DNA from 2 places in the Streptomyces sp. NPDC001816 genome. Region 1 is predicted to be linked to the other one. Evidence: predicted binding sites of a transcription regulator. Region 1 holds the regulator's gene; the other holds the start of a gene.
The links. The regulator HspR, encoded in region 1, represses chaperone genes until heat shock. The targets are predictions, from matches to a motif close to TTGAGNNNNNNNNNCTCAA.
Positions count from the first base shown of each region.

Region 2: a site for HspR is predicted at 2,009-2,027, ahead of lon (endopeptidase La). Genes of this name have one in related genera too.

Region 1 is NZ_JBIATY010000020.1:23,644-27,049, forward strand. It holds gene grpE (nucleotide exchange factor GrpE) at 1-440, shown strand, start outside; gene dnaJ (molecular chaperone DnaJ) at 477-1,646, shown strand; gene ACFYZZ_RS43070 (heat shock protein transcriptional repressor HspR) at 1,652-2,101, shown strand; gene ACFYZZ_RS43075 (sugar ABC transporter substrate-binding protein) at 2,471-3,406, shown strand, end outside.
Region 2 is NZ_JBIATY010000008.1:244,916-248,321, forward strand. It holds gene ACFYZZ_RS28355 (spermidine synthase) at 1-386, opposite strand, end outside; gene ACFYZZ_RS28360 (rhomboid-like protein) at 649-1,455, shown strand; gene ACFYZZ_RS28365 (DUF4259 domain-containing protein) at 1,442-1,867, opposite strand; gene lon (endopeptidase La) at 2,050-3,406, shown strand, end outside.

The DNA of each region.
Region 1 (3,406 bases):
GCCGAGTGGAGCGCGACCGGGTCGCGGTCCGGGAGGTCGCCATCGCGAACCTTCTGACCGAACTCCTGCCCGTGCTCGACGACATCGGCCGCGCGCGGGAACACGGCGAACTGGTCGGCGGCTTCAAGTCGGTGGCCGAGTCGCTGGAGACCGTCGCGGCCAAGATGGGCCTGCAGCAGTTCGGCAAGGAGGGCGAGCCCTTCGACCCGACGATCCACGAGGCCCTGATGCACAGCTACGCACCGGACGTCACCGAGACGACGTGCGTGGCCATCCTGCAGCCCGGGTATCGCATCGGCGAACGCACCATCCGCCCCGCGCGGGTGGCCGTCGCCGAGCCGCAGCCGGGCGCGCAGGCCGTCAAGGCGGAGGGCACCGAGGAGACCACCGAGGCGCCCGCGGCCGACGACAAGGAGAACGGTGGCCCGGAGGAGGGCTGACGTAATCACCGAAGACAGGAAGGAGGGGCGTCGGGGATGAGCACCAAGGACTTCATCGAGAAGGACTACTACAAGGTCCTCGGCGTCCCCAAGGACGCCACCGAGGCCGAGATCAAGAAGGCGTACCGGAAGCTCGCCCGCGAGTTCCACCCGGACGCCAACAAGGGCAACGCCAAGGCCGAGGAGCGCTTCAAGGAGATCTCCGAGGCGAACGACGTCCTCGGCGACGCCAAGAAGCGCAAGGAGTACGACGAGGCACGCGCCCTGTTCGGCAACGGCGGCTTCCGCCCCGGGCCGGGCGCCGGCGGCGGCTCCTTCAACTTCGACCTGGGCGACCTCTTCGGGGGCAACGCACAGAGCGGGGGCGGCTTCGGCGGCGGCATCGGTGACGTCTTCGGGGGCCTGTTCAACCGCGGCGGGACCACGGGCACCCGTACCCAGCCGCGGCGCGGCCAGGACATCGAGTCCGAGGTCACGCTGAGCTTCACGGAGGCCATCGAGGGCGCCACGGTGCCCCTGAGGATGTCCTCCCAGGCGCCGTGCAAGGCCTGCTCCGGCACCGGCGACAAGAACGGCACACCGCGGGTGTGCCCGACCTGTGTCGGCACCGGGCAGGTCGCCCGGGGTTCGGGCGGCGGCTTCTCGCTGACCGATCCCTGCCCCGACTGCAAGGGCCGCGGCCTGATCGCCGAGCACCCCTGCCTGGAGTGCAAGGGCAGCGGCCGCGCCAAGTCGTCGCGCACGATGCAGGTCCGCATCCCGGCGGGCGTCACCGACGGGCAGCGGATCCGGCTGCGCGGCAAGGGCGCGCCCGGCGAGCGGGGCGGACCGGCGGGCGACCTGTATGTGATGGTCCATGTCGGCGAGCACCCGGTGTTCGGGCGCAAGGGCGACAACCTCACCGTCAGCGTGCCGGTCACGTTCGCCGAGGCGGCCCTCGGCGGGGAGGTGCGGGTCCCCACCCTCGGCGGCCCCGCCGTCACCCTGAAGCTGCCGCCCGGCACCCCCAACGGCCGCACCATGCGCGCCCGGGGCAAGGGCGCGGTCCGCAAGGACGGCACCCGTGGCGACCTTCTGGTCACCGTCGAGGTGAGTGTCCCGAAGGACGTCTCGGGGAAGGCTCGTGACGCACTGGAGGCGTATCGCGAGGCGACCGCGGACGAGGACCCGCGGGCGGAGCTGTTCGAGGCCGCGAAGGGAGATTGAGGGTGATGGACGGCCGTCGGCGTAACCCGTACGAACTGACCGAGGAGAGCCCGGTCTACGTCATCTCGGTCGCGGCCCAGCTCTCCGGACTCCACCCGCAGACGCTGCGCCAGTACGACCGCCTGGGTCTGGTCTCCCCCGACCGCACCGCCGGCCGGGGCCGCCGCTACTCGGCCCGTGACATCGAGCTGCTCCGCCAGGTGCAGGCGCTGTCCCAGGACGAGGGCATCAACCTGGCCGGTATCAAGCGGATCATCGAACTGGAGAACCAGGTCGCCGCGCTCCAGTCCCGCGTCGCGGAGCTGCAGTCGGCCCTGGACGGCGCGGCGGCCGCGATGCAGCAGCGCGAGGCCGCCGTCCACGCCTCCTACCGCCGCGACCTGGTCCCGTACCAGGAGGTCCAGCAGACCAGCGCGCTGGTGGTGTGGCGGCCGAAGCGGCAGCAGAACGACTGAGCGTCTGTGACAGCTGAAAGGGGCCCGGCTTCCGGGCCCCTTTTGCGTGCGAGAAGTGGGTGGCTGGGTTCATTCGGTCCTCTGCTCGAGTCGGAGAGACGGTGCGCGGCCGCCGGTGATCACGACTCGCGGGGATTGCCGATGATTGTGCGGATCTTTGCCTTCCCATGAACTCCGTTTGGATGGAGGGTCCGTAAAGGGTGTTTGGAGGTGATTCCGTTCCTCCTTCACAGGTGCAGCGGAGCGTGGTGTTGCGGACTCGTTAAGTAGTTCGGCTTGACGCCGGGTAGCGGCTCCGCGTTGGCTTTTCGGACACCTGGGTCGTAAAGCAGCACCCTCGTCCGGAACACACCTGAAGTGAGCCCTCGTATGCGTCGTATCGCCATAGCCGTGGCTGCATCCACGATGACCCTTTCGCTTGCCGGCTGCGGCGTGCTGGACGCGACGGGGGACGGCGCGAGCGCGAGCCCGACGAAGGGCGACGACGTCACCATCGGGCTGCTGCTGCCGGAGAAGGCGAACAGCCGCTACGACAAGTTCGACTACCCGATCATCAAGAGCAAGGTCGAGGAGCTGACCGACAAGAAGGGGACGGTCAAGTACGCCAACGCCGACGCGGACGCCGCCCGGCAGGCCGGCCAGATGCAGACGATGATCGACGACAAGGTCGACGTCATCATGGTCGACGCGGTCGACTCGCACGCCATCGCGGGCCAGGTGAAGAAGGCCAAGGACGCAGGCATCCCGGTCATCGCCTACGACCGGCTGGCCGAGGGCCCGATCGACGCCTACATCTCCTTCGACAACGAGCTGGTCGGCGAGGTGCAGGCCCGCACGCTGCTGGAGGCGCTGGGCTCGAACGTCGACACCTCCGACAAGGTCGTCATGGTGAACGGCTCGCCCACCGACCCGAACGCCAAGCAGTTCAAGCAGGGCGCGCTGTCCGAGCTGAACGGCAAGGTGACGATCGCGGAGACCTACGACACCACGGACTGGAAGCCCGAGAACGCCCAGGCCGAGATGACCGAGGCGATCAGCAAGATCGGCAAGAACAACATCGCCGGGGTCTACGCCGCCAACGACGGCATGGCGGGCGGTGTCATCAAGGCGCTGAAGGCGGCCGGTGTCACCAGCCTGCCCCCGATCACCGGCCAGGACGCCGAACTGGACGCGGTGCAGCGGGTCGTCGCCGGCGAGCAGTACATGAGCGTCTACAAGTCCTACCCCGACGAGGCCGAGGCCGCTGCCCAGATGGCCGTCACCAAGGTGCAGGGCAAGGACATCCAGTTCGACGCCCTCACCCAG
Region 2 (3,406 bases), on a different contig from region 1:
TCCGCCTCGACGATCTCGGTGCGGGGATCGGCGAGCGCCTGCGCGGAGACAACCGACAGCGGTCCGTCGCTCCGGTGCCAGTCGATGACGGCCGGCTCCCGCTCCACGACCGTGATCCGGCCCCATCTGCCGGGATCCGCCGCGGCGTGTGCGAGCGAGAATCCCACCCCCAGTCCGCCGATCAGCACGTCCGGTGCCGGGCGCCCGTCCAGGGCGTCGTACGCGGCGTCGACCAGCAGCCGCTCCGAGCGGCCGTCGGAGGTGTCCATGAGGAAGCACCCGTTGGCGATGATCTGCAGCAACTCGCCGTGCCTGCGCAGCACCACCTCCCCGTACGGGCCTTCGCGTCGGTCGAGGACCTCAGGAGTGTCGTAGACGGCAGTCATACGCCCATCCTCCTCGAACGAGGCCTTGCGTTCACAGGAATTGACCACGAACCCACGGGTAACAGGTTGCGGGGCGGTGCGGGGCAGCGCGGCGCGACTGCCGCCGCACGCCGCCACCGCGCGCCTCGTGCGCGCCGCCGGCAGGGGGCGGACGCGTTTGAAGCTTCTGAGGTTGCTGTGAATCCGCTCTCGCGTGGCGTCGGTCATAGACAGCGGCCGCGGGAACACAAAGGGTGGGGCGCAACGGAAGGAGCGCCTCACCGTGGAACGGATCGTGACTGGGCCTGCGACGGCCGCGTCCCCGCCCCTGGGCACGCCCCTTCCCGCCAACTCCCTGCCGGATGTCGCCGGCCTGCTCGACGGAGTCCCACGCCAACGCGAGCTGCCCGCCCCGGCCACGACGCAGGCCCCGGCCGCGACTCGTTCCTCCTTCCGGCCCTGGTACCTCCTGCCGACCCCCACCGGCACCCCGTTCACCTTCGCCTACGCGTCCCTCCTCGCCCTCACCTCGCTCGTGGCGGACTGGGCCGACCCCGCCCTGATGCACACGCTGTACCAGGCCTCCAGCACCGACGTGGCCCACCTGGTGCGCACGCCGGTGCTGGTGCTGCTGGCGAGCGCGCTGTGGATCGCGGGCGGCATCGTGTCGCCGTACGCGGGCGCGTTCGTGCTGGTGCTCACCGCGCTGGAGCGGCGGATAGGCGGCGCCCGGGCGGCCTGTGTGTTCCTGGCGGGCCACGTCCTGGCCACCCTCGCGACCGAGGTCCCGGTGGGCCTCGCGGTCCTGTTCGGCCACCTTCCGGACACCTCCCTGCACCGCCTCGACTACGGCATCAGCTTCGGCGTGGCCGGCAGCATCGGTGCCCTGTCCGGCCTGCTCACCCCCTGGGTCCGCTGGCCCCTTCTCACCCTGGTCGCGAGCACGCTCCTCGACGACCTGATCGCCTTCCAGGACCCGATGACCAACTGGGGCCACCTGATCGCCCTGAGCATCGGCATCGCCGGCTGGCCACTGGTGCGACGCTGGCGCTTCCCGTCGACATCCCCGGGTCCGGTCAGCAGAGGCTGAGCTGTTCCCCCTCCGAGGGCGGCAGGAGTATGTGCCGTATCCGCTCGACACCGGACCGCCACGGGTAGCCCTCGGATTCCTCCCACAGGGCCAGCAGCTCGGACGGCTCGGTCACGACCCGGTCGAGGGCTTGTAGTGCGAGTGGCCGCAGAGACGTGAGATCGGGGAGGGGTTCCTCGGGCCCGTAGTGCGGCGAGGGGATGTCGCCGCCCGGACACTGGGCGGCGACCAGCGCGGCCGCCGCGACGGCCTCCTCCGCCCCGGGTGCTTCGAGGTAGTCGTCGGTGTCGACGGCTCGCACCAGCGCGTCGCGAACCATTCCCACGCGCTCGTTCAAGGCCGCGTCGTCGAGACCGTTGCACCAGTCCGCGGCGGTGTCGTTGTCAAAGGGTCCCGTGTCCCAGGTGCCCATGGGGTCCTCCCCGTTCGTGCTGACGTCCGGGCATGCTGGCAGGCCCCACTGACATCACCTCTGGTCTGCAACAACATCCCGGTCACCGGCCGATCGCTCACAGCGAACACGAACCCGGGAACATTGGCGGAGCCCCGTGCATTGAGTCGGCATAGCTCAAGTTGACTGCCTAAGGGGAGATCATGGCTGCTGAGTCCACGGCGTTCACGCTCGTGCTGCCCGTGCTGCCGCTCGACGACGAGGTCGTGCTGCCCGGGATGGTGGTTCCGCTGGACCTGAGCGACGCCGAGGTGCGGGCCGCGGTGGAGGCCGCGCAGGCCGCCGCCCGGTCGGAGCCCGGGAAGCCCAAGGTTCTGCTGGTTCCGCGCATCGACGGCACGTACGCCAAGACCGGTGTGCTGGGCACGGTCGAGCAGGTCGGCCGGCTGGCCGACGGCGACCCCGGGGCCCTGATCCGCGGCCGCGGCCGGGTGCGGATCGGCGCCGGTACGACGGGTCCGGGCGCGGCGCTGTGGGTCGAGGGCGCGCGGGTCGACGAGACCGTCCCCGACCCGCTGCCCGGGCATGCCGCCGAACTCGTCAAGGAATACAAGGCCCTCGCCACCAGCTGGCTGAAGAAGCGTGGCGCCTGGCAGGTCGTGGACCGCGTCCAGGCCATCGACGACGTCTCCGCGCTCGCCGACAACTCCGGGTACTCGCCCTTCCTCACCACCGAGCAGAAGGTCGAGCTGCTGGAGACCGCCGACCCGGTTGCCCGCCTCCGGCTCGCAGCCCAGCAGCTGCGCGACCACCTCGCCGAGCAGGACGTGGCCGAGACCATCGCCAAGGACGTCCAGGAGGGCGTCGACAAGCAGCAGCGCGAGTTCCTGCTGAGGCGTCAGCTCGAGGCCGTCCGCAAGGAGCTGCGCGAGCTGAACGGCGACCAGGACGGCGAGGAGTCCGACGACTACCGCGCCCGCGTGGAGGCCGCCGACCTGCCGGAGAAGGTCCGCGAGGCCGCCCTCAAGGAGGTCGACAAGCTGGAGCGGTCCTCCGACCAGTCGCCCGAGGGCTCATGGATCCGCACCTGGCTGGACACGGTCCTGGAGATGCCGTGGAACGAGCGGACCGATGACAGTGCTTCCGCGTACGACATCCAGGGCGCCAGGGCGATCCTGGACGCCGAGCACGCGGGTCTGGAGGACGTGAAGGAGCGCATCACCGAGTACCTGGCCGTCCGCAAGCGGCGCAGTGAGCGCGGCCTCGGTGTGATCGGCGGGCGGCGCGGCGGGGCCGTGCTCGCGCTCGTCGGCCCTCCCGGCGTCGGCAAGACCAGCCTCGGCGAGTCCGTCGCGCACGCCATGGGCCGCAAGTTCGTCCGCGTCGCCCTCGGCGGCGTCCGGGACGAGGCGGAGATCCGCGGCCACCGGCGCACATACGTCGGCGCGCTGCCCGGCCGTGTCGTGCGTGCCATCAAGGAGGCGGGGTCGATGAACCCCGTGGTCCTGCTGGACGAGATCGACAAGGTGGGGTCGGACTACCGGGGCGACCCGGCCGCGG